DNA from 2 places in the Angustibacter sp. Root456 genome. Region 1 is predicted to be linked to the other one. Evidence: riboswitches for the same ligand, from Rfam matches in the RefSeq annotation. Region 1 holds a riboswitch; the other holds the start of a gene.
What was found. A riboswitch is a leader RNA that binds a small molecule or an ion and turns the genes downstream of it on or off. The one in region 1 is predicted to bind cyclic di-AMP.

Region 1 (11,797 bases):
GGTCAGGCGCTGTCGAACACCCTGGTCTCGCTGCAGCAGGGCATCACGACGGTCGACGCCTCGGCGGGCGGCCTCGGCGGCTGCCCGTTCGCCCAGTCGGCCACGGGCAACCTCGCCACGGAGGACCTCGTCTGGCAGCTGCACGGTCTCGGCATCCAGACGGGCGTCGACCTCGAGGCGCTGGTCGCCACCAGCGTCTGGCTCGCCGGCGTCATGGGGCGCCCGAGCCCCTCGAACGCCGTCCGCGCCTTGGGCTAGTTCCCCAGCCTCCGCCGCTCGACCGCGCTCGTGGCCGTCACGACGCTCATCGGTGGCACGTCCTTCGCGACGACGGCCCCGGCGCCGACCACCGACCCGCGGCCGATCGTCACCCCGGGCGTCACGGTGACCGCAGCCCCGATCCACACGTCGTCCTCGATGACGATCGGCGCGTGGGTGATGAAGTCGAACCGCTCCTCGGGCTCCACGGGGTGCCCGGCGGTGCTCAGCGTGACGCGCGGCCCGATGAGCACCCGGTCGCCGATCGTGATGCCGCCGAAGTCGAGGAAGAAGCAGCCCTGGTTGACGAAGACGCGCTCGCCGAACGACGAGCCCAGCCCGTAGTCGCAGTAGAACGGCGGCAGCACCGTCAGCGACTCCGGCAGCGGCTGGCCGAAGATCTCCGCCAGCAGCCCGCGTCGGCCCGCGAGGTCGTCGAACGGCAGCGCGTTGAGCCGCGCCGTGAGCGCCATGACGGTCTGCACGCGCTCGGCGAAGGCGCGGGACTCCGGCGTCCGCGTCGGCAGGCGCTGCTCGTCGCGCACCGGTCAGTCCCCTGGAGGCTGCAGCGGCTCGGGTCGCGGGCGCTTGGGTTGCACGGTGTCACCGGACGACTGCCGGCGCAGGCGGCGACCCACCCACGGCCCGACGTACTGCCGCAGCCACTGGGCGTCCTCACGCCACGCCTCGCGGCGCACCCGCGCGGGCGCCGGTGGCAGCAGCTCGTGCCAGCTGCCGTCGCCGCGCAGCCCGAGCACGTCCGCGGCGTAGCGCGCCACGCGCTCGTGCCCCCCAGTGGTGAGGTGGATGCGGTCGGCGGCCCACATCCGCCTGTCCTGCAACGACCTCATGCCCCACAGGTCGATGACGTACGCACCGTGTCGCTGGGCGATCGACCAGATGCTCGTGCCGAACACCGCCGCCTTGCCGCGCGTCAGGTTGATGATGGGCGACTGCACCGGGTCGACCGGAGTCGCCAGCAGGACGTCGGCGCCCGACGCCCGCAGTCGCTCCACCGCGCGCTCGAGGTCGGCGGCCAGCGCGTCGGGGTCGCTGCCGGGGCGCAGGATGTCGTTGCCCCCGCCCACGAGGCTCACGAGGTCGGCGCCGTGCTCGAGGGCCGCCGGCACCTGCTCGCCGAGGATCTGGCCGAGCAGCCGCCCGCGCACGGCGAGGTTGGCGTAGCCGAAGGACGCGTCGCCCGGTGCCGCAGCGGCCAGGAGCGCGGCGAGCCGGTCGGCCCAGCCGCGGTAGGTGCCGTCGTCCGTCAGGTCCTCGAGGCCCTCGGTGAAGCTGTCACCGAGGGCGACGTAGCGGCGCCAGGGCGAGGTCCAGGCATCGGCGGTCTGCGACATGTCCCCATGGTCGCGTCCCGGCCGCACGCCGATCACCCCCACCCCCGCAGATGATCTCGAAAGGCGCGAACGGCCCACCGGGTCTACGTTGCTGGCGTTGGATCGATGCCCCACGACAACTGGCGCGCACCACCAAGGAGTTGAGGCGCAGATGAGCACCAGCAGCAGCGACGTTCAAGAAGCGGACGGGCGGCAGGGACTGCGGCGGGACGTGGGCCTGGTCGGCCTGCTGTTCGCCAGCGTGGGGTCGATCATCGGCTCCGGATGGCTGTTCGGCGCCCTCAACGCCTCGCAGGAGGCCGGCCCGGCGGCGATGATCTCGTGGGCTCTCGGCGGTCTCATGATCCTGCTCATCGGCCTGGTCTACGCCGAGCTCGGCACGATGTTCCCGCTCTCCGGCGGGGTGGTGCGCTTCCCGCACCTGTCGTTCGGCTCGTTCGCCAGCTACCAGGCCGGGTGGATCACCTGGCTGGCCTGCGCCACCGTCGCACCGATCGAGGTCGAGGGTGCCCTGCAGTACGCGACGAAGTACGCACCGTTCACCGAGAAGCACACCGTGCACGGCGAGATCGTGCACACGCTGACGTCGCTCGGCTACGTCGTCGCCGTCATCGCGATGGCCGCGTTCGTCGTCATCAACTACGTGGGCGTCCGGTGGTTCGCCAAGGTCAACAACATCCTCGTCTGGTGGAAGCTCGCGATCATCACGCTGGTCATCGTCGCGTTCCTCGTGACGTCGTTCCACGGCGAGAACTTCACCTCGCACGGCTTCCGGCCCGAGGGCTGGCAAGGCGTGTTCACGGCGATCGCGACGTCCGGGATCGTGTTCTCCTACCTCGGTTTCCGGCAGGGCGTCGAGCTCGCGGGTGAGACCAAGAACCCCAAGCGCAACGTGCCCCTCGCCGTCATCGGCTCGGTCGTGATCACGGCGATCATCTACGTGGCCCTGCAGTTCGCCTTCATCGCGGCGGTCGACCCCGGCACGCTGTCGTCGTCCGGTGGCTGGGCGAAGCTGCAGTTCGCCAACGACTTCGGCCCGCTGGCCGCGATCGCGAGCGCGATCGGCCTGGCCTGGCTCGCGGTGCTGCTCTACGCCGACGCGGTCGTGTCGCCGGCCGACACCGGCCTGATCTACACGACGACGACGTCGCGCATCTCGTACGCCATGGCGCGCAACCAGAACGCCCCGGAGTCGCTGGCTCGCACCAACCGCAGTGGCGTGCCGTGGATCAGCCTCGTCGTGGCGTTCGTCGTCGGGCTCATCATCTTCCTGCCGTTCCCGAGCTGGCAGCAGCTGGTCGGTTTCATCACCTCAGCCACGGTGCTCTCGTTCGCCTCGGGCCCGCTGGTGCTCGCGGCCCTGCGCCGCCAGGCGCCCGACCACCCGCGCACCTTCCGCCTCATCGGCGGCGACGTCATCCCGCTGCTGGCCTTCTACTCCTCGAACCTGATCGTGTTCTGGGCCGGCTGGCGGGTGAACTGGAAGCTGTTCGTCGCCGTGCTCATCGGCCTGGTGCTCATGGGTGTCTTCCACGTCACCGGCCACCTCAAGGCGAAGATGGAGTGGCGCTCGGGCGCGAGCTGGATGGTGCCGTGGATGGCCGGCCTCGCCGTCATCAGCTACCTCGGCCCCTACGGTGGCGGCCGGGACGTCATCGGTTTCGGCTGGTCGTTCCTCGTGATCGGCGTCCTCACGGCGGTCATCTACGCCATCGCGTTGGCGGTGCGGCTGCACCCCGACGCCGTCGCGGAGCACGTCGAGCAGTCCCGCGCCGAGGCGTCGGCGGAAGCTGAGGAGCTGGGCGCGAAGGTCTGAGCGGCGCCAGGTCAGGCGCCGAGCACCAGCAGGTCCTGCGGCGTCGGCTCAGCGGCCGCGGTGGCGAACGCCTCGAAGCCCGCGAGCACCTGCTCTCGGCCCTCGGGCGACAGGCGCGAGAGGATCTCGGCCGCCTCGGCCGCCCGCCGCTCGGTCACCTCGCGCACCAGGGCGGCGCCGGCGTCGGTGAGCTCGATGAGCACCTCGCGGCGGCTGAGCGGGTTCTCCAGGCGGCGCACCCAGCCCCCGCGCACCAGGCGGTCGGCTGTGCGGGTGAGGGTCGAGGCGTGGACGCCGCTGCGCTCAGCCAGGGCGCCGGTGCGCAGGGCGCCCGACGTCGACAGCAGCACCAGCACGCGGAACTGCGGCAGGGTGATCTGGTCGAGCACGCTCGCCATCGACCGCGCCATCACGCCCATGAGGGCGCGGGAGGCGGCCAGGGTGGCCTGCACGGCCCGGGCGTCGAGGTCGGCGTCGGTGGTGGAGGGGCTCGCGGTGTTCTCAGCGAGGTGGGCGCTCATGATCATCACTGTACCTGCCGCGAGCCGTGACTACAACGTTTGCTCGCATCCAAATATTGGATCGATGGCGATCGCGGCGCGGAGCCAGCGCGGCACGTCTGCGCGGTGGTAGACCCGCTCGTCGGGCTCGATGCGGTCGAGGAAACCCTGGTAGATCAGGGCCTGGCGCAACGCGGCCAGCGGCTCCACCAGGGCCATCGCGCGGGCCACATCGGCTTGCGGCGCGTGGTGACGCCAGCGCGCGGTCCACGCCGCCAGGACGTCGGCCCGGCTCGCTGGCGGCACGCGCTCGAGGAACGCCGGGCCATCGAGCATCGGGTGGCCCACGCCGCTGTCACCCCAGTCGAGCAGTACGAGCCCACATGGCCCGTGCCTCCAGTTGCCCGGGTGCAGGTCGCCGTGGACGAGGGTGTCCGGCAGGCCGCAGGCGGCGAGCTCGTGCGCGCGGCGCGGCAGGTCGGCGACGAGCGCGTCCAGCGCCGCCCGCTCGGGAGCGGTGAGCTGCGCGCGGACGTCGGCGCGCCCGCACAGCACCGCCAGCGCCGAGGCGAGCGCGGGGCCTCGCCAGTCGGGGAGCCCGAGGCGCCGCAGCTCCTCGACCCACTGCACCGCGTCGTGCTGCAGGTCGACCACGGTCTCGACCATCTGCAGCAGCCGCCCGAGCGGGGCCTGCCACTGGTCGGTGCCTGGCAGGTCGGCCAGCAGCATGGAGCCGGTGGCCGCGTCGCGGCCCAGCACCTGCGGGACGAGACGGGCGTGCCGGCGTCCCACGCGGTCGATCACCGCCGCTTCGTGGGCGAAGAACGGCGGCACGCTCTTGCACCACACCGGCCCGGTGTCCGTGGGCAGTCGCAGGATCGACGACAGGTTCCACGTCTTGACCTGCTCCACCGGCCCGGTGCGCGGCGTACCGCGGGCGGCGAGCACCCCATCGGCCCAGCGGGCGATGCGGCCGGGTCCGCCCACCTGGGCCCACGGTGCTCTCAGCGGTTCGCCGGCCAGCGCCGCCTCGACGAGGCCCGGTTCGGCGGCCCGCAGCGGGGCTCCCTCGGCGCCGCCCGGGCACTGCGCCAGGTACGTGACCACCCCGCCCTCTGCCGCGTCGCCGTCGGCTTGCGGACGTGAGCTGCCGCTCAGCACCCGCAGCACCTGGACGTCGAGGTCCCAGCGCTCACGCACCGCCCGCACCACCGGCTCGACGTCGGGCCACCAGGGCGTGGGCGCCTCCACCGGCCCGAGCAGCCCGAGCGGCCGGGCGCTGGCATCGACCAGCAGCAGGTGCACCTCGCGGGCGGCCACGGCTCAGCCCAGCGACCAGTCGACGGGGGCACCGCCCTGCTGCACCAGCAGCGCGTTGGCCCGGCTGAACGGCCGCGAGCCGAAGAAGCCGCTCGACGCCGACAGCGGGCTCGGGTGCGCGCTCTCGACCCGCGGCACGTCGCCGAGCAGGGGCCGCAGGGTCTGGGCGTCGCGTCCCCACAGCACGGCGACGAGCGGGCCGCCACGCGCCACGAGCGCCCGGATCGCCTGCTCGGTCACCGCCTCCCAGCCCTTGCCCCGGTGGCTCGCGGACGCGCCGGGGCGGACGGTGAGCACCCGGTTGAGCAGCAGCACGCCCTGATCGCACCACGGCGACAGGTCGCCGTCGGCGGGCGGCGGGCAGCCGACGTCCTCGACGAGCTCGCGGAAGACGTTCTGCAGGCTGCGCGGGAGCGGGCGCACTCCGGGTGCCACCGAGAACGACAGGCCCACCGGGTGGCCGGGCGTGGGATAGGGGTCCTGGCCGACGACGAGCACGCGTACGGCGTCGAAGGGCTGGCGGAAGGCGCGCAGCACGTGCTCGCCGGCGGGCAGGTAGCCGTGCCCCGCGGCCGCCTCCGCCCGCAGGAAGTCGCCCATCGCGCGGATCTGCGGCTCCACCGCCTCGAGCGCGCGGGCCCAGCCGGGCTCCACCAGGTCGCTGAGGGGTCGGCTCGGCACCGGCGCACTGTATCGAGGGGGATCCACCGGCAGAAGATGATCACTCTTAGCGATCATGCCAATGCTCCAAGTGACGTAACCATGTTGTGATCTTCGGAGGCCTCACGTACCGTCGTGGAGTCGTCCTGACGTACCGCGCCCGCAGCGCCGAGCTCCACCCAGCGGGTCGCGGCTCCTAGATACACGCCGTGGGTGGAGGCGGGGGACCCAACGTACGTGACCGCTTCGGTGGTCTTGGGGTGAAGCCAGCGCGACTGGCCGGGTACTCACGAACCCGAACCCGACAGCTCACCTCGAAGGCGCTCACCGTGAGAGGTCACCCATGTCTTCGTACTCCCCTCGTCACCGCGCCCCCGCGGCTGCGAACCGCTCCGCGCGTCTCGTCGCCGGCGTCACCACGGCCGGCGCCGTCGTCGCCGCACCCCTCGCCCTCGCCAGCCCGGCCCACGCGGCCAGCGGCTCCACGTGGGACCGCCTCGCCCAGTGCGAGAGCAGCGGGAACTGGGCCATCAACACCGGCAACGGCTACTACGGCGGCCTGCAGTTCTCCTCCAGCACCTGGCGCGCGTTCGGTGGCGGCGCCTACGCCTCCACCGCCAACCACGCGTCGCGCGCGGAGCAGATCGTCATCGCCGAGCGCGTGCTCGACGCCCAGGGCTGGGGTGCGTGGCCGTCGTGCTCGCGCAAGCTCGGCCTGAGCCGCGCCGACGCCGCCGGCGCGCCGCGCGTGAGCCGCTCGACCAGCCGCACCGCGATCAAGCACACGGTGAAGAAGACGGTGAAGAAGAAGGCCGCCGCCAAGGTCACGCACCGCACGCGCACCCACCGCGCCGCCAAGAAGGTCGCGACGACCCGAGCGGTGCGCGGCCAGTACCTCGTGCGCTCGGGCGACACGCTGAGCAAGATCGCCGCTCAGCAGCACGTGCGCGGCGGCTGGCGCGCGCTGTACCTGAAGAACAAGCGCCTCGTGGGCTCCAACCCCGACCGCATCTTCGTGGGCCAGCACCTGGCGCTGCCCCGCTGATTCGGGCTGACCTGGGCTGACCTGGGCTGACCTGGGCTGACCTGGGCTGACCTGGGCTGACCTGGGCTGACCTTCGCGCGGGCGGCAGCGGAATCTCGCAGCCGCCCGCGCGCTGCTTACACTCACGCACGTGCACCGATTCGACTCCGACGTCGAGGCCCTGAGCCAGGCCGTCCTCGACTACACGCTCAAGCGCTCGCGGATGCACCCGGTGCCGCTCGACGGGCCCCGCTCGGCCGCCGAGCTCGACGAGGCCGCGGGCCGCACCATCACCGCCGGTGGCCTCGGGGGCCAGACGGCCCTCGAGCTGTTCACCGAGGTGCTCGCCCCCGCCTGCATCTCCACCGACCACCCGCGCTACCTGTCGTTCATCCCGTGCGCGCCCACCGAGGCCAGCACGCTGTTCGACCTCGTGGTGGGCGCGTCGTCCATCTACGGCGGCTCGTGGCTCGAGGGTGCCGGTGCCGTGCACGCCGAGAACGCCGCCCTGCGGTGGATCAGCGACCTCGTGGGGCTGCCCGAGGGGGCGGGGGGAGTCTTCGTGCCGGGCGGCACCATCGGCAACCTCTCGGCGCTCGTCGCGGCGCGGCACGCGGCCAAGGTGAGCCGTGCGGGCGACCCGCCCGCCCGCTGGAAGGTGGCCGGCACCACGCAGGCGCACTCGTCGATCAAGAGCGCGTGCGACGTCATGGACGTCGACTTCGTCGGCGTGCCGGTCGACGAGCACGGGCGGCTCACCGGTGAGAACCTGCGCCGCACGCTGGAGACCGTCGGCGCCGACGGGCTGTTCGCCGTCGTGGCCACGGCCGGCACCACGAACTTCGGCATCGTCGACGCCCTCGACTCCGTCGCGGACGTCTGCGCCGAGCTGGGCGCGTGGTTCCACGTCGACGGTGCGTACGGCGGCGCCGGGCTGGCCGCACCGAGCATCCGCCACCGCTACGCCGGCATCGAGCGCTGTGACTCGTTCATCGTCGACCCGCACAAGTGGCTGTTCGCGCCCTTCGACTGCTGCGCGCTCATCTACCGCGACCCTCAGCAGGGCCGCGCCGCGCACACCCAGAAGGCCGGCTACCTCGACGTGCTCACCGACGCGGCCGAGTTCAACCCCTCGGACTACTCGGTGGGGCTCACCCGCCGGGCCCGCGGGCTGCCGTTCTGGTTCAGCCTCGCCACGCACGGCACCGACGCCTACACCGAGGCCATCGAGCGCACCCTCGAGGTCACGCGGTTCGCCGCCGCCGAGATCGAGCGGCGCGACTACCTGGAGCTGCTGCGCGAGCCCGACACCTCCGTCGTGGTGTTCCGGCGCGTGGGCTGGACGCCGCAGCAGTACCAGCTGTGGTCCGACCGCCTGCTCATCGCCAACCTCGCGTTCGTCGTCCCCACCTCGCACGAAGGGGAGACCGTCACGCGCTTCGCCATCGTCAACCCCAACACCACCGAGGGTGACATCTCGACCATCCTCGACACGATGGCATGACACGCGATCGACTGAGGGTGCGGCGAATGACAACGCTGTGGTTTACGCTCTACCGTGGAACGCACGCCGAGCAGGAGGGTCAGCATGGACGCCGCAACGACCGACCGCACCGCCGACACGGTGGCCAGCGGGCTGTCCGAGCGCGACCGCGAGGTCCTGTCCTTCGAGCGGCAGTGGTGGAAGTACGCGGGCGCGAAGGAGCAGGCGATCCGCGAGCTGTTCGACATGTCCGCCACCCGCTACTACCAGGTGCTCAACGCCCTCATCGACCGGCAGGACGCCCTGGAGTTCGACCCGATGCTGGTCAAGCGCCTGCGTCGCATGCGCGCCTCGCGCCAGCGGGCGCGTTCGGCGCGCCGACTCGGCCTGCAGGTCTGACCCTGCCCGGCTGCGCCGGCTGCCGGGGGTGCGCGGCATGAGCACCGGCTTCCCCGAGCGCCGCGGCGCGCACCGCCCGGCGAGCCAGGGCCCGACGTCGGCCATCCCGTGGCTCGTCGCCGCCGTGGCGATCCTGCTCATCGTGGGGTTCGCGAGCGGCTGGTTCACCGGCTCGGACGCGCCGGCGTCCAGCACCGTCAAGGCCGGCTCCTCGCCGTCGACCGCCAAGACCGCCAAGGGGTCGACCACGAAGACGGCGGCGCCCGCCCCGACCACCCCGGCGCCCACTGCCGACCGCACCCTGCCCGTCACCGTCCTGAACTCCACGTCGACCAGCGGCCTGGCGAGCAAGGGGGCAGCCCGGCTGAAGACGGCCGGCTGGGCCATCCGCAGCACCGGCAACTACCGCGGGGGCGTGAGCGGCACCACGGTCTTCTACGGCAGCGCGTCCCTGCGCGCCACGGCCCAGGCCGTGGCGGCCGATCTGGGACTCGGCACGGTCACCGAGTCGGCCGACTTCGGGTCGAACCGGGTGACGGTGGTGCTGGACGGCGACTTCCGGCCCTAGCGCCCGTCGGGCTCGGGTGCGAGGTAGCCGCCGGCCACGAGACCGGCCCGCCGCTCGAACACGTTCCCCAGGGCGGTGTCACGCACCGTGGCCAGCGACCAGAGCGTGGCCAGCCCGTAGGCCAGCGGGAAGCCGGCGACGCCCAGCAGCCAGGCCCACTGCACGCTGTGCCGCGCCTCGTGAGCGAGCAGCTGGGGCCGGGTCGCCAGCGCGGCGTCGTCCAGGCGCAGCAGGATCACGTCGCCGATCGTCAGGGCCGGGGCGCGCGGCGCCGGGAAGCGCGAGCGATACCCCGCGGCCACGATCGTGCCGTGTGGTCCGGGGTGCAGCCGCGCGTGGCCCAGCCGCGCGAGGAGCAGCCCCAAGGGGGTCGCCAGGGTGAGCACGTTGACCACCTGGCGCACCCGGTCGCGTCCGCGAAGCCCCGCACCCATGCCGTGATCATGCACGTCAGCGCACCCTGTGCCCAACCATTTGCACTCAAGGGGGCCGAGTGCTAATCATTGACCTAGCACTCTGCAACCCCGAGTGCTACAGACGTCGACCGCCTGGTGAGGGCGCCGGCCGGTGCGTGACCAGAGCGCTCCGGCCCCGCTCGTCCGTCGCGGGCACCACGCGGTCACCACCACCCGATCACGGGAGGAACCCGAGAGCATGGCCAAGATCATCGCCTTCGACGAGGAGGCCCGCCGCGGGCTCGAGCGGGGCATGAACACCCTCGCCGACGCCGTGCGCGTCACGCTCGGTCCCAAGGGCCGCAACGTCGTCCTGGAGAAGAAGTGGGGCGCCCCCACGATCACCAACGACGGTGTGAGCATCGCCAAGGAGATCGAGCTCGACGACCCCTACGAGAAGATCGGCGCCGAGCTGGTCAAGGAGGTCGCCAAGAAGACCGACGACGTCGCCGGTGACGGCACCACCACCGCCACCGTGCTGGCCCAGGCGATGGTCCGCGAGGGCCTGCGCAACGTGGCCGCCGGCGCCAACCCGATGGCCCTCAAGCGGGGCATCGAGCAGGCCGTCGAGGCCGTCTCGGAGCAGCTGCTCGCCTCGGCCCGTGAGGTCGAGACCAAGGAGCAGATCGCCCAGACCGCCGGCATCTCCGCCGGCGACGCCTCCATCGGCGAGCTCATCGCCGAGGCCATGGACAAGGTCGGCAAGGAAGGCGTCATCACCGTCGAGGAGTCCAACACCTTCGGGCTCGAGCTCGAGCTCACCGAGGGCATGCGCTTCGACAAGGGCTACATCTCGGCGTACTTCGTCACCGACACCGAGCGCATGGAGACCGAGCTCGAGGACCCCTACATCCTCATCGCCAACTCCAAGATCTCGACGGTCAAGGACCTCCTGCCGCTGCTGGAGAAGGTCATGCAGTCGGGCAAGCCGCTGGTGATCATCGCCGAGGACGTCGAGGGCGAGGCCCTGTCGACGCTCATCGTCAACAAGATCCGTGGCACCTTCAAGTCCGTCGCCGTCAAGGCGCCGGGCTTCGGTGACCGCCGCAAGGCCATGCTGCAGGACATCGCGATCCTCACCGGTGGCCAGGTCATCAGCGAGGAGGTCGGCCTCAAGCTCGAGACCACCGACCTCGACCTGCTGGGCCGCGCGCGCAAGGTCGTCATCACCAAGGACGAGACCACCATCGTCGAGGGTGCTGGTGACGCCGAGCAGATCGCCGGCCGGGTGAACCAGATCCGCGCCGAGATCGAGAAGTCGGACTCCGACTACGACCGCGAGAAGCTCCAGGAGCGCCTCGCCAAGCTCGCCGGCGGCGTCGCCGTCATCAAGGCGGGCGCGGCCACCGAGGTCGAGCTCAAGGAGCGCAAGCACCGCATCGAGGACGCCGTGCGCAACGCCAAGGCGGCCGTCGAGGAGGGCATCGTCGCCGGCGGTGGCGTCGCCCTCATCCAGGCGGGCAAGACCGCGTTCGACAAGCTCGAGCTCGAGGGTGATGAGGCCACCGGCGCGAACATCGTGCGCGTCGCGGTCGAGGCCCCGCTGAAGCAGATCGCCATCAACGCCGGCCTCGAGGGCGGCGTCGTGGCGGAGAAGGTGCGCGGCCTGGAGTCCGGCCACGGCCTGAACGCCGCCACCGGCGAGTACGTCGACATGCTGAAGGCCGGCATCAACGACCCGGTGAAGGTCACGCGGTCGGCGCTGCAGAACGCCGCATCGATCGCCGCGCTGTTCCTCACCACCGAGGCCGTCATCGCCGACAAGCCGGAGAAGACCCCGGCGGCGCCGGGTGGCGACGGCGGCATGGGCGGCATGGACTTCTGATCCCAGAAGCCGACGCAGCACCGCGCGGGGCGGTCCTCCTACGGGAGGGCCGCCCCGTTCGCGTGCCGGGGTGCGAGCGCCTCAGTCGCGCAGCGACCCGGCGCTACGGCGCAGCAGCCGCCGGTGCCACTGGT
Region 2 (11,797 bases), on a different contig from region 1:
GTAGCCGCCGTAGTAGGCCAGCTGCACGGACTCGCGCTGCAGCTCGGTGAGCCCACCGAGGCAGCTGCGCACCGCCTGCTGCTCCAGCCGCACCTCGACCTCCTCGGCCACCTCGTCGTACTCGCGCACGGTGTCGCGGCGCCCCACCCGCTCGTCGCGGTCGCGGGCGGCCTGGGCCGACCGGACGCGGTCGACGGCGCGGGCGTGCGCCATGGTCATGATCCACGTGGTGGCGCTGCCGCGGGAAGGGTCGAAGCGGGTCGCGGTGCGCCACACCTCGACCATGACCTCCTGGGCCACCTCCTCGGACTGCGCGGGGTCGCGCAGGACGCGCCGCACAACGCCCAGCACCGGGCCGCCCGTGCGGCGGAACAGCACCTCGAAGGCCGCCTCGTCCCCGCGGGCGACCTGGGTCACCAGCGCCTCCAGGGAGTCGGCGGCGTCGCCGGTGGCCCTGGCGTCGTCCGGGACGACTCCCAAGCGCCGCTGCGTCGAGCCCATGAGGACTCCCTTCAGGCGTGGCATCACGTGGTCGACCCTTCTTCGACGCCACCCCCCGAGCGGATTGGTGGTCCCCCGATGATCACGTGAAGTGGGTCCCCGAGCACGTCGTGGGGCTCACGATCGTGGCGGCTGGGCATCACCGGCGATGCGCCGCCACCACGATGTGCGGCCGGCACGGCTGGTCAGGGGGTGATGGTGGCGGGGTCGACGGCGATCCAGACGGCCGCGGCGCGTGCGAGCAGGCGCGGGGCGGGGTCGAGGGCGTAGAGCGCCGTCTCGGTCCAGGCCTTGCGGCCCTCCTGGCGCTGCACCCGGCCCATCACGACGTGCCGGACGCCGGCCCGCGAGAGCGCGTCGACCCGAGCCGTCATCGTGCCGAGCACCATGGGGCGCCCGGCGAGGTCGACCGACCAGCCGCCCGGGCAGTCGAGCGCCGCCCACGTGACCTCGGTGGTCACGCGCCCGTCCGGCCCGGCGACGTCGTCAGCGGGCACCCACGTGCAGGCCGTCACCTCCGGACGGTCGGCGAGCGGTCCTGGCCGCAGCGCCAGCCCGTCGGACGCCGGACGCCCCGTGCCGCACGAGAAGCAGGTCGCGAAGGGGTGGTCGTGCAGACCGCGGTAGCGCGACTGGGCGTCGAGGGCGACGTCCCACGACACCGGTTCCACCGCCGCCTCGGTGAACGGCGACGGCACGAGCGAGGCGACCGCCACCGGCCGCTCGCCGTCAGCCGCCGTCGCCTCGCGGTCGTCGCCCGTCACCGCCAGCTCGACGTCGAGCGGCGGGGGCGCCATGAGCCGCACCTGCACGGCCTCGCCCTCGCCGGCCACGACGTGCTGCGCCAACGCGCCGCAGGTCCAGCCGCCGTTGCCCGACCGGGAGGGGCCGTTGTAACGCTGAGGGATGACGAGGGTGCTCACGCAGCGACCCTAGCGACCTAGCGGCGGCGCACGCTCTCGTAGCGGCGCAGCGCCTCAGCCCGCTCCTCGGCGTGGTCGACGATCCGTCGCGGGTAGTCGTGGGCGTAGCCGTCGTCGTGCTCCCACGGCTCGTGCGCCGCGGCACCGTGCAGGTGCGCGAGCTCGGGCACCCAGCGCCGCACGTAGGCACCGTCGGGGTCGAAGCGCAGCCCCTGGCCCACCGGGTTGAAGACCCGGAAGTACGGCGCGGCGTCCGTGCCCGAGCCGGCCACCCACTGCCAGCCGTGGTTGTTGCTCGCGAGGTCGCCGTCGCGCAACCAGCGCAGGAAGTGCCGCGCCCCGTGCTGCCACTCGACGTGCAGGTCCTTCACCAGGAAGCTCGCGGTGACCATGCGCACCCGGTTGTGCATCCACCCGGTGGCCCGCAGCTGCCTCATGCCGGCGTCGACGAAGGGATAGCCGGTGCGGCCCTCGCGCCAGGCGTCGAAACCGTCGCCGGGCTCGTCGTAGCCCAGCCGCGCGTACTCGGGCCGCAGGTACTCGCGGGCGCTCTCGGGGTGGTGCCACAGGACGTCGGCGTAGAACTCGCGCCAGCACAGCTCGCTGCGGAAGGTCTGAGCGCCCTTGCTGCGGCGCCCGGCGAGGTCGGCCAGCAGCGTGCGCGGGTGGATCTCGCCGTACTTCAGGTGCGCCGACAGCTGCGAGGTGCCGTCGAGGTCGGGCCGGTCGCGGTCGTCCGCGTAGCGGTCGAGGGCGTCGTCGCGGAACTCCCGCCAGCGCTGCAGGGCTGCCCGCTCACCGACGTCCGGCAGCTCGACGCCGTCGAGGTCGGGCTCGGCAGGCAGGTCGGCGGAGTCCACCGTGCGGGCCCAGCGCAGCCCCGGCGGCGGGTCGCCGGCCGGGGCCGGCCAGCCGTGCGCCGTCCAAGCCTTCGAGAAGGGCGTGAACACCTGGTACGGCGTGCCGTCGCCCTTGGTCACCGAGCCCGGGCCGACGGCGTACGGCGTGCCGGTGCGCACCAGGGGCACCTCGAGGGCTCGCTCGACCGCCTCGTCGCGCCCGCGCCCGTAGGGGCCGGCGTCCGCGGTGACGTGCACCGACGCCGCACCCAGCTCGCGCGCGACGTCAGGCAGCACATTGGCGGGGTTGCCGTGCCGGACGACGAGCGCGCCGTCCGTGGCCGCCCGCAGCGCCTGCAGCGACCTCAGCAGCCACCTGACGCGCGGTGCGCCGGAGGCGTTCAGCAGCCGGTCGTCGAGGACGAACAGCGCCAGCACGCGGCCGCCGTCCGCAGCCTGGGCGGCCGCGTGCAGCGCAGGGTGGTCGGCGAGGCGCAGGTCGCGCCGGAACCACAGCACGGTGTCAGGCACGCCGTCACGCTAGGGGGCCGCCTCCCGCACGGCGCGGCGGTGGCGCGCTCGCCGCGTAGGCTCGCCCCGAGCGACCACCAGAGAGGCCCAGCGCACGTGAGCGACCTGATCGACACCACCGAGATGTACCTGCGCACCATCTTCGAGCTCGAGGAGGAGGGCATCGTGCCGATGCGCGCCCGCATCGCCGAGCGCCTCGGGCACAGCGGTCCGACGGTGTCGCAGACGGTGGCGCGCATGGAGCGTGACGGCCTGGTGCACGTCACCGGCGACCGGCACCTCGAGCTCACCGACGACGGCCGGCAGAAGGCCACCCGCGTGATGCGCAAGCACCGCCTGGCCGAGCGACTGCTCGTCGACGTCGTCGGGCTGGAGTGGGAGTTCGTGCACGAGGAGGCGTGCCGCTGGGAGCACGTCATGAGCGAGCGGGTCGAGCGCAAGCTGCTCGAGATCCTCGACCACCCCACCCAGTCGCCGTACGGCAACCCGATCCCGGGTCTGGACGAGCTGGGGGAGTCAGACGGCGGCGAGCAGTTCCTGGGTGGCGGCCTGCGCCAGCTCGGCGAGCTGGCGGGGGCGACGGCGTCAGACGTCGTCGTGCACCGCATCGGCGAGCCGGCCCAGGGCGACCCGCAGCTGCTCGGCGCGCTGCACCAGGCGGGGCTGCGGCCGGGCGAGCGGGTGCAGGTGCGGCGTGACGGCGACCGGCTGGTCGTGGTGGGCGCCGACGGGCGCGAGGTCGCCGTCGATCGCCGCACCGCCGAGCACGTGTTCGCCGTCCCGGCACCGGCTCGGTGACGCCCGGGTGACGCGGACTCGCCGGGGGCGTGACAGCACGGGGTCGGACTGTGTAGTTTGGCCCGTGCCCACCGTCCCCGCGGAGGGCCCTCGACGCGGACGCCGAACTCTGCCACCGCATCCCGAGGAACCGCACGACACCGTCTGGCAGAGGCGGGGGACCCACGTAGTCCGACCGGCGCGGAAGCCATCCGTGACGGTCTTGGGGTGAAGCCACCACAGCAGGGCGCGAGCCCAGCACCGGTGGCCGGGTGAACACTCTCCACCCGAACCCGACAGCTCACCTCGAAGGCGTCGGAGAGGCTCTACGACTGTGACGACTCGTACCCCCGGGCGCCATCGCGCGCCCGCGCGACACGCGTCCACGCTCCTCGCTCCCTCATCCAGCTCGACCGGTGCCGTCGCCAAGACGTCCGCGGTGCTCGCGGTCTCCGGCGGTCTGGTCGCCTCGCTCGGCCTGCAGGCTCACGCCGCGCCGGCGAGCGTCGACACCGCGGCCACCACGACCGAGGCGCCCAACGGCGTCCAGCAGGCGTCGGCTGTGCCCGCCGCGCTGGTGGACGGCGTCGCCGCCGCTCCGTCGTTCGGCGAGATCGGCTTCACGGCGGTGGCGACCAAGCCGAAGCCCAAGCCCAAGCCGAAGCCGGTCGTGAAGTTGCAGCGCGCCACCGAGCGGGTCAGCCGCTCCAGCGAGCGCACCGCGCCTGCCGCGCCCGCGCCCGCTCCGGTGAGCATCAAGGCCGGCGCGCCCGGGTCGCCGGAGTTCGGCGCCGCCGTGATGGCGATCGCCGCGCGCTACGAGGGCACGCCCTACCAGTACGGCGGCACCACGCCCGCTGGCTTCGACTGCTCCGGTTACACCTCCTACGTCTTCCGCCAGGTGGGTATCGACCTGCCGCGCACCTCGAGCGCGCAGCGGGCGGCCACCACCCGCATCTCGCGCAGCGAGGCCGTGCCGGGTGACCTGGTGTTCCTGCCCGGCCACGTCGGCATCTACGCGGGCAACGGCATGATGTGGGACGCCCCCCGCACCGGCAAGGACGTCCAGAAGCGTGCGGTGTACTCCAGCAGCGCCACGTACGGCCGCGTCCACGGCTGACGTCGCACGGCCTTCTCGCACGGGCCCGCCACCGACTCGGTGGCGGGCCCGTGCGCGTTTTCTGCGTGACCTCGGGCGGTTCGCCGCCTACCCTGACGCCAGGGCCGTCAATCCGGGCGGACTCCGAGACGCCGACGTGTCCCGCACGCCAGCTGGGCCGCGCCGGCGAGAGAGGGGCGCGCGATGCGCACGCTCGTGCTCAACGCCGGCTACGAGCCGTTGTCGGTGGTGTCGTTCAAGCGGGCCGTGGTGCTCGTGCTGGGCGGCAAGGCCAGCGTGCTGGCCGAGTCCGACGAGCCGCTGCGCAGCCCCGGCTCCGTGCACCGCGACGGGCTGTCGATGGCGACACCCTCGGTGATCCTGCTCGTGCGCTACGTGCGTGCCCCGCGCCGGCGGGCGGTGGCGGTGACGCGTCGGGGCGTGCTGCGACGCGACGGCCACCGCTGCGCCTACTGCCGCGCCCAGGCCGCGACGGTCGACCACGTCATGCCCCGCTCGCGCGGCGGCGCCGACGCGTGGGAGAACCTCGTGGCCTGCTGCCTGCGCTGCAACAGCGCGAAGGGCAATCGGACGCCGGAGGAGATGGGGTGGCGGCTGCACCAGCGGCCGGTCGCGCCGTCCGGGCCGTTGTGGGCGCTGCGGGGGGCGGAGTCGCTCGACCCGTCGTGGGAGGAGTTCCTCTCCGTCGCCGCCTGAGCGGGAAGGCTCGGGGCAGCAGCGGTGTTGGCGCCTGCGTGACTGATGCGCTGAAGGTCGAGATCTGGTCGGACATCGTGTGCCCGTGGTGCTACATCGGCAAGCGGCGGCTGGAGGCGGCCGTGGCGTCGTCCGGGGTGCCGGTGCAGGTGACCTGGCGCTCGTTCCAGCTCGACCCGACGGCGCCGCGGGAGAGCACCGAGGACGTCGCGACGTACCTCGGCCGCAAGTACGGCGGGGGCCGCGAGGCGGGGCTGGCCATGAACGAGCGCGTGTCGCAGGTCGCCGCGCAGGACGGCCTGGAGTACCACCTCGAAGCGGCCCAGCGCGCGAATACCGTCGATGCCCACCGGCTGCTGCACCTCGCCGCTGAGCACGGGGTGCAGGACGCGCTGAAGGAGCGGCTGCTGCGCGCCTACTTCACCGAGGGGCAGGCGGTGGGCGACCCCCAGACGCTGGCCGGGCTCGCCGCCGAGGTGGGGCTGGCGGCCGAGCGCGTGCGCGAGGTGCTGGGCTCGGACGAGTACGCCGACGACGTCGCGGCCGACCAGGCCGAGGCCCAGGCGCTGGGCGCGAACGGCGTGCCGTTCTTCGTCATCGACCGGCGGTACGCGGTGAGCGGCGCCCAGCCCGTGGAGCTGTTCGAGCAGGCGCTGCGCCAGGCGTGGAGCGAGCATCGGCCCGCGCTGTTGAGCGTGCCGAGCACCGACGGCGCGGGCGCCGAGGTGTGCGGTCCGGACGGCTGCACCACCTGAGCGGCGGCCCTACTTGGTACTGGGCGCTGGACCAGGTACCGTAGGGCGTGGTTGCAGTAGCAGTTCCTCGATCGTTTACCAAAGCGTCCGCGGGATCTCGCGGACGCTTTCTCGTTGTTGGGCTTCGCCCTCCTCGTGGACGTCGAACACCGCGGCCGCCACGACCGGCAAAGTGCCGGCCGTATCGCCCCCACCAGGAGGATCCATGTCCCAGGGCACAGTGAAGTGGTTCAACGCCGAGAAGGGCTTCGGCTTCATCGCTCAGGACGGCGGCGGCGCCGACGTCTTCGTGCACTACTCGGCGATCGCGTCGGACGGCTACCGTTCGCTCGACGAGAACCAGCGCGTCGAGTTCGACGTCACGCAGGGCCCGAAGGGCCCGCAGGCGGAGAACGTCCGCCCCATCTGATCCACCCGCCGGCTCGCCGGCACGCGAAGGGCCTCGCCGATCTCGGCGGGGCCCTTCGTCGTGCTCGGTCCCGACGTCCTAGACCGTGCGCGGCACGTGGCCGTTCAGGGTGAACACCCAGCGCATGACCTGGTGGCCGCGGTCCGCCGTCGGGCCGAACATGCACGGGCACCCGCCGTCGATGACGGTCATGCCGTGGCCGCGCCCGTAGGCGGCGGCCTGCGGCGAGACGCTGCCCTGGCCGGGTGCCCGATGCATCCACACTCGCTGGATGCCGAGCTCGGCGCACTCCTCCACGGTGCCTTGCGCGTGCTCGGGCCGGGTGCCGATGACGACGACGTCCACGCCGTCCGGGATCGCGTGCAGGTTCGGGTAGCAGCGGTCACCTTCGACCTGGTCGGTGTTGGGGTTGACGGCGAAGACCTCGTAGCCGCGCTCGCGCAGGCGCTGGTAGACGACGTTGCTGCCGTGGCTGCCCGGGTTGCGCGAGACGCCGGTGACGGCGATGCGGCGGTGGCTGAGGAACTCCTCAGCGGCGTCCTTGATGGCTGGCATGACTACCCCCTCGGGGTCGGTGGGGGTGCGACCACCCCCGCGGAACGCTCCCCACCACCCTGGGGTCCGTGGGACGGCGACGGCCAGGTCAGAGGTCCCGTGCAAGCCGGGCCCAAGTGACTCACAAGTGGTGCGCAGCAGTCTGTGCGGTGCCGGACGACCGTCCGGGATCTTCGCGGCCACGAGCCGCGCTCTGACAGGAGATGTCCGTTGAACCGCACTCGTTCTGCCCGCGTCGCCGCCGCGTCCACGGTGGGCGCCGCTCTCGTCGGGCTCGCCGTGACCGCCGCTCCGGCGCAGGCTGCCCCCGCTTCGCAGGCCTCGGTGACCGCCACGCTCGCGTCCGTGCGCGCCGCCACGGCCAAGTACCACGACGTCGCCACGGCGATCGCCGACGGCTACGTTCCGAGCGACCACTGCGAGGCCTCGCCCACCGGGACGATGGGCTTCCACTACATCAACTACGGACGCCTCATGGGCACCGACGTGACGCAGCCGCCCATCCTGCTCTACGTGCCGTCACCCGACGGCGGGGTGCGCCTCGTCGGCGTCGAGTACTTCCACGTCGACGCCGACCAGGACCTCAGCACCGACGACGACGTGCCGTCGTTGTTCGGTCAGCGGTTCAACGGCCCGATGCTGGGTCACGAGCCCGGCATGCCGATCCACGACGACCTGCACGTGTGGCTCTGGGCGCACAACCCGAACGGGATGTTCGCCCAGTGGAACCCGTCGGTGTCCTGCTGAGCTGACGCACCGACGTGCCTGCTCGCGCGGCATGGTGGTCAGCCGACCGGTCGACCGACCACCATGCTGCCGAGCAGGTCGGGGGAGAACGTTCCCGCGGTCTGCGGGTCGAGCTGGGCGCCGAGGCCGTCGAGGACGGCGGTGAAGAAGCAGCGCGCCGCGGCGGCGAACACGACGTCGGCCACGTCCTTCTCGCTCAGGCCACGGGCCAGTGCTTGGTCGACCTGCGACTGCGTGACGGACGACGCGTCGTCGGCCACGGCCGCCGCCAGCTCGTAGGCGGCGCGGTCGCGAGGCTCGAGGCTGCTGCCGTCCGGGTTCTCGCAGATCGCCCGCATGGTGGCCTCGTCGCCGCAGACGTCACGCAGGAACTTCGAGTGCGCCGCGGTGCAGTACGTCGAGCGGCGGGCGCGCGCGGCCGCGATGGTCGCGATCTCGAACAGCCGCCGGTCCATGCCGTCGCGCACTGCAGCGCTGAGGGCGCCCCACGCGCGGGCGACGTCGGGTCGGGTCGAGAACGCCCGAGCGTAGTCGGGCAGGAACCCCCACGCCGCGCGCTGGCCCTCGTAGTAGGCGGCGACCTCGCCGTCCGCCGTGTCCTCGCTGATGCCGGAGATGAACATGGCGTCATTGTGCGCTGGACGCCCGCCCGGCAGAAGGGCTCCCGCCAACCGGAGGGCGCGGTGCCCCCGAGAGGATTCGAACCTCCGACACAGGGTTTAGGAAACCCTTGCTCTATCCCCTGAGCTACGGGGGCGGGGGCGACAAGAGAACGCTCAAGAGAACTGGGCCCGACAAGATCATCGGGGTTCGCATGAGTGCGCCTGTCGCTTGAGGAAGGCTACCGGACGCCGGTGGGACCGGCTGCTGTCGGTCGCTCGCAGTGGCGTCGTGGGACGGTACTTCGTTGGGTCCCCGATACTCGCAAGCCGCGGAACCCCTTGTCCGTCCTGCCTTCCACGAGTTGTTCGGGGCCTGGCGGTCGTCGAGGAGGAGCGAGCGGTCCCGACTGCGCAGCGCTCACTGGCCGGCGGCGACGCCTGCCAGCCAGGACTCGTAACCCAGCGCGACGTCGAGGTCCGAGCGGTGGCGGCTGGCCGTGGCCCGCTTGAGCGCGGAGGTCGCGGCGGCGGGAAGCGCCGCCACGTGCTCGGCGAGCGCCCGCCCCGCCTGCGGGTCGTCGTCCACGTCGCCGACGAGGCCGACGGCGAGCGCCTGCGCTGCGTCCAGCGAGCGTCCGGTCCAGGCCAGGTGGGCGTACCGTCCGGTGCCCACCAGGCGTTCGAGCAGCCAGCCGGTGCCGCCGAGCAGAGCGGTCGCCGGGTGCCCGACCGCCCACGTGCTGCGCGAGCTGCAGACCCGCAGGTCCGCGGCCGCGGCGAGGGCCAGGCCGAGCCCGCTCACGGCACCGTCGACGTGCACGACGACCGGCAGGTCGAGCGCGAAGAGCTGACGGACGACGGCCTGGTACCGCCCGGCGACCGTGTCCACGGCCCAGTCGACATCCGGCAGCTCTCCGGGGGGCGCCTGGTGCCACGCGTCTCCCTCGACGCGCACCAGGACGACGCCTGCGGCCTTGCGGGCCCGGCGCAGCTCGCCAGCCAGCGCTGAGACGGCCTCGCCGTCGAGCCGGTGGGGGCTGCCGGCGTCCGGGACGACGACCTCGGTGACCGGCTGGGGGTGTTCGCTCACGATGCTCCTCACGGTCGTGGTCACCGCCCGGTGAACGTCGGGGGGCGCTTGCCGAGGAAGGCGTCGATGCCCTCGAGGTGGTCTTCGGTCGACAGCAGGGTCGCGAGCACCGAGCGTTCGTGGTCCAGGCCGCCGGTGAGTGGCAGCTCCTCCGACGAGCGCAGCGCACCCTTGCCGAGGCGCGTGGCCACGGGGCTGAACGACGCGAGCTGCTGGGCGAGGGCGGTACCGGCCTCGACGACCCGCTCGGCGGGCACGACCTGGCTGACCATGCCCATCCCGTGGGCCGTCCAGGCGTCGACGGTGCGCCCGGCGAGGACGAGCTCGGCGGCGCGGAAGCGACCGCACACCCTCGCCCAGCGCTGGGTGCCACCGGCCCCGGGGATGATGCCGAGCCGGATCTCGGGCTGGCCGAGCACGGCGGTGTCGGAGGCCACGATGAGGTCGCACGTCATGGCGAGCTCGCAGCCACCACCGAGGACGTAACCGGACACCGCCGCTACCGACGGCTTGCTGAAGCGCGCGAAGCGCAGCCACGCGGCCATCCGCTCAGACTGCAGGTACTCGGCCGGCGTGGTGGCGCGCAGCTCGCGCACGTCGGCGCCGCTCGCGAAGATCGCCGGCCCTCCGGTGAGGACCACGGCGCGGACGTCGTCGTCCTGCTCCGCGCGGTCCAGGGACTGCACCAGACCGCGCAGGACGTCGGTGCTCAGGGCGTTGCGGGCCTCGGGGCGGTCGATCGTCACGACCGCCACATGGTCGTGCGCGTCGTACCGCACACCGCCGTCCTGGACGGTGACCTCGTCGTTCACGTGCCCTCCTCGCCGGACTCCGGTTGTGGGGTCGACGCGGACCATACCGGAGAGTATGTCCAGGGGCAACGGTTTGGGCATGGTCGAAAATGCTTGCGGCACAAGCCCACGAGAAGGTCAGCGCAAACCCTTGACTTCCGAGTGCGTCGTCCACCAGGCTCCCAACCTACGCAGTAGTACGGGCCGCCCCGCACATCCGCACGGCAGGCCCGGCACGGACAACGATGTCGCTACGAGAGCGGGAGGCTTCGGTGAAGCTCGCCAAGGTGTGGGTCCTGGGGATTGCGGTCGCGCTGGTCGGGGGTTGCGCCAATAACGGCGGTTCGACCTCAGCCACGAAGAACGACTCGTCCGGCCCGATCAAGATCGGGGTGATCGTTCCCCTCAGCGGTCCGGCCGGCCCGAACGGCAAGGACGTGCTGGAGGCCATCCAGGTGCAGGCCGACCTGGTCAACGCCAAGGGCGGCGTGCTGGGCCGCAAGCTCGAGGTCATCGCCAAGGACGACCAGAGCACGCCGGCGGCCGGCGTCAGCGCCGCCACTGCGCTCGCCGGTGAAGGCGTGTCGGTCGTCATGGGCGGCTGGAACAGCCCCGTGACCCTCGCGATCCAGCCGGTGCTGGTGCGAGCCGGAATCCTCAACATCACGACCATCCCGCAGAACGCGTCGATCATCGGCGGCGCCGACCCGGACGCCGTGCGGCTCAACGCCGGCAACGCGGTGGGTGGCTACGCGGCGGCCGAGTACATCGCCAAGACACTCAAGGCCAAGACGGTGGCGATGCTGCTCGAGAACGACGCCTACGGCAACGACGCCGGGCAGTACCTCAGCGATCAGCTGAAGCAGGCCGGCGTGAAGATCGGCTCGGTCCAGAAGTTCGCGTACACCGACACCGACTTCCGGGTGCCGTTGAGCAACATCCGCAGCAGCAAGCCAGACGTCGTGTTCTCCGCGAACGCGGCCGAGTCCTCCGGCATGCCGGCCCTCGCCAAGCAGTACGCCGAGGCCAACATCTCCGCACCTCACTTCGCCGGCCTCGGCACGGTGTCGCCGAAGGTGGTCGAGCTCGCCGGTGGGTCGAAGATCGACGGCCTGCTGTCCGCCGACATCTACTTCCCCGAGGCCGAACCCTTCTCCGGTTTCGCGGACAACAAGGCCTTCATCGAGGCCTACACCAAGAAGTCCGGCGGTGAGCTGCCGGACAAGTACCGGGCCCTGGGCGCCCAGTCGGTCGACATCTGGGCCAAGGCTGTCGCCAAGGCCGGCAGCACCGACCGGCAGAAGGTCGCCGACGCCATCCACGGCCAGACCTTCACGAACACGATCCTCGGCGACGTGACGTTCACGGACGCCGGGCAGATGCGCTCCAAGGTCTACGCCTTCACCGTCAAGGACGGGAAGATCGTCGTGAAGGACGAGATCCCCGTGCCGGACTCCGTCT

Region 2: it holds a riboswitch for cyclic di-AMP, as region 1 does, so the genes downstream of both, ASD06_RS14040 (C40 family peptidase) here and ASD06_RS19820 (transglycosylase family protein) in region 1, are expected to answer to the same signal.

The regions. Positions count from the first base shown of each region.
Region 1 covers NZ_LMER01000013.1:34,385-46,181, reverse strand. The annotation lists gene ASD06_RS05125 (hydroxymethylglutaryl-CoA lyase) at 1-258, shown strand, start outside; gene ASD06_RS05120 (sugar O-acetyltransferase) at 255-803, opposite strand; gene ASD06_RS05115 (SGNH/GDSL hydrolase family protein) at 807-1,613, opposite strand; gene ASD06_RS05110 (APC family permease) at 1,765-3,429, shown strand; gene ASD06_RS05105 (MarR family transcriptional regulator) at 3,441-3,950, opposite strand; gene ASD06_RS05100 (phosphotransferase family protein) at 3,981-5,249, opposite strand; gene ASD06_RS05095 (uracil-DNA glycosylase) at 5,253-5,930, opposite strand; cyclic di-AMP (ydaO/yuaA leader) riboswitch at 6,105-6,248, shown strand; gene ASD06_RS19820 (transglycosylase family protein) at 6,253-6,954, shown strand; gene ASD06_RS05085 (pyridoxal-dependent decarboxylase) at 7,085-8,437, shown strand; gene ASD06_RS05080 (DUF3263 domain-containing protein) at 8,522-8,815, shown strand; gene ASD06_RS05075 (LytR C-terminal domain-containing protein) at 8,853-9,383, shown strand; gene ASD06_RS05070 (hypothetical protein) at 9,380-9,817, opposite strand; gene groL (chaperonin GroEL) at 10,038-11,663, shown strand; gene ASD06_RS05060 (threonine/serine exporter ThrE family protein) at 11,745-11,797, opposite strand, start outside.
Region 2 covers NZ_LMER01000019.1:137,423-149,219, forward strand. The annotation lists gene sigK (ECF RNA polymerase sigma factor SigK) at 1-501, opposite strand, end outside; gene ASD06_RS14025 (hypothetical protein) at 687-1,424, opposite strand; gene ASD06_RS14030 (deoxyribodipyrimidine photo-lyase) at 1,442-2,794, opposite strand; gene ASD06_RS14035 (metal-dependent transcriptional regulator) at 2,891-3,592, shown strand; cyclic di-AMP (ydaO/yuaA leader) riboswitch at 3,683-3,899, shown strand; gene ASD06_RS14040 (C40 family peptidase) at 3,906-4,691, shown strand; gene ASD06_RS14045 (HNH endonuclease) at 4,875-5,387, shown strand; gene ASD06_RS14050 (DsbA family oxidoreductase) at 5,426-6,142, shown strand; gene ASD06_RS14055 (cold-shock protein) at 6,348-6,551, shown strand; gene ASD06_RS14060 (CoA-binding protein) at 6,630-7,106, opposite strand; gene ASD06_RS14065 (hypothetical protein) at 7,317-7,853, shown strand; gene ASD06_RS14070 (carboxymuconolactone decarboxylase family protein) at 7,892-8,476, opposite strand; tRNA gene ASD06_RS14075 (tRNA-Arg) at 8,538-8,610, opposite strand; gene ASD06_RS14080 (enoyl-CoA hydratase-related protein) at 8,874-9,545, opposite strand; gene ASD06_RS14085 (enoyl-CoA hydratase/isomerase family protein) at 9,566-10,357, opposite strand; gene ASD06_RS14090 (ABC transporter substrate-binding protein) at 10,609-11,797, shown strand, end outside.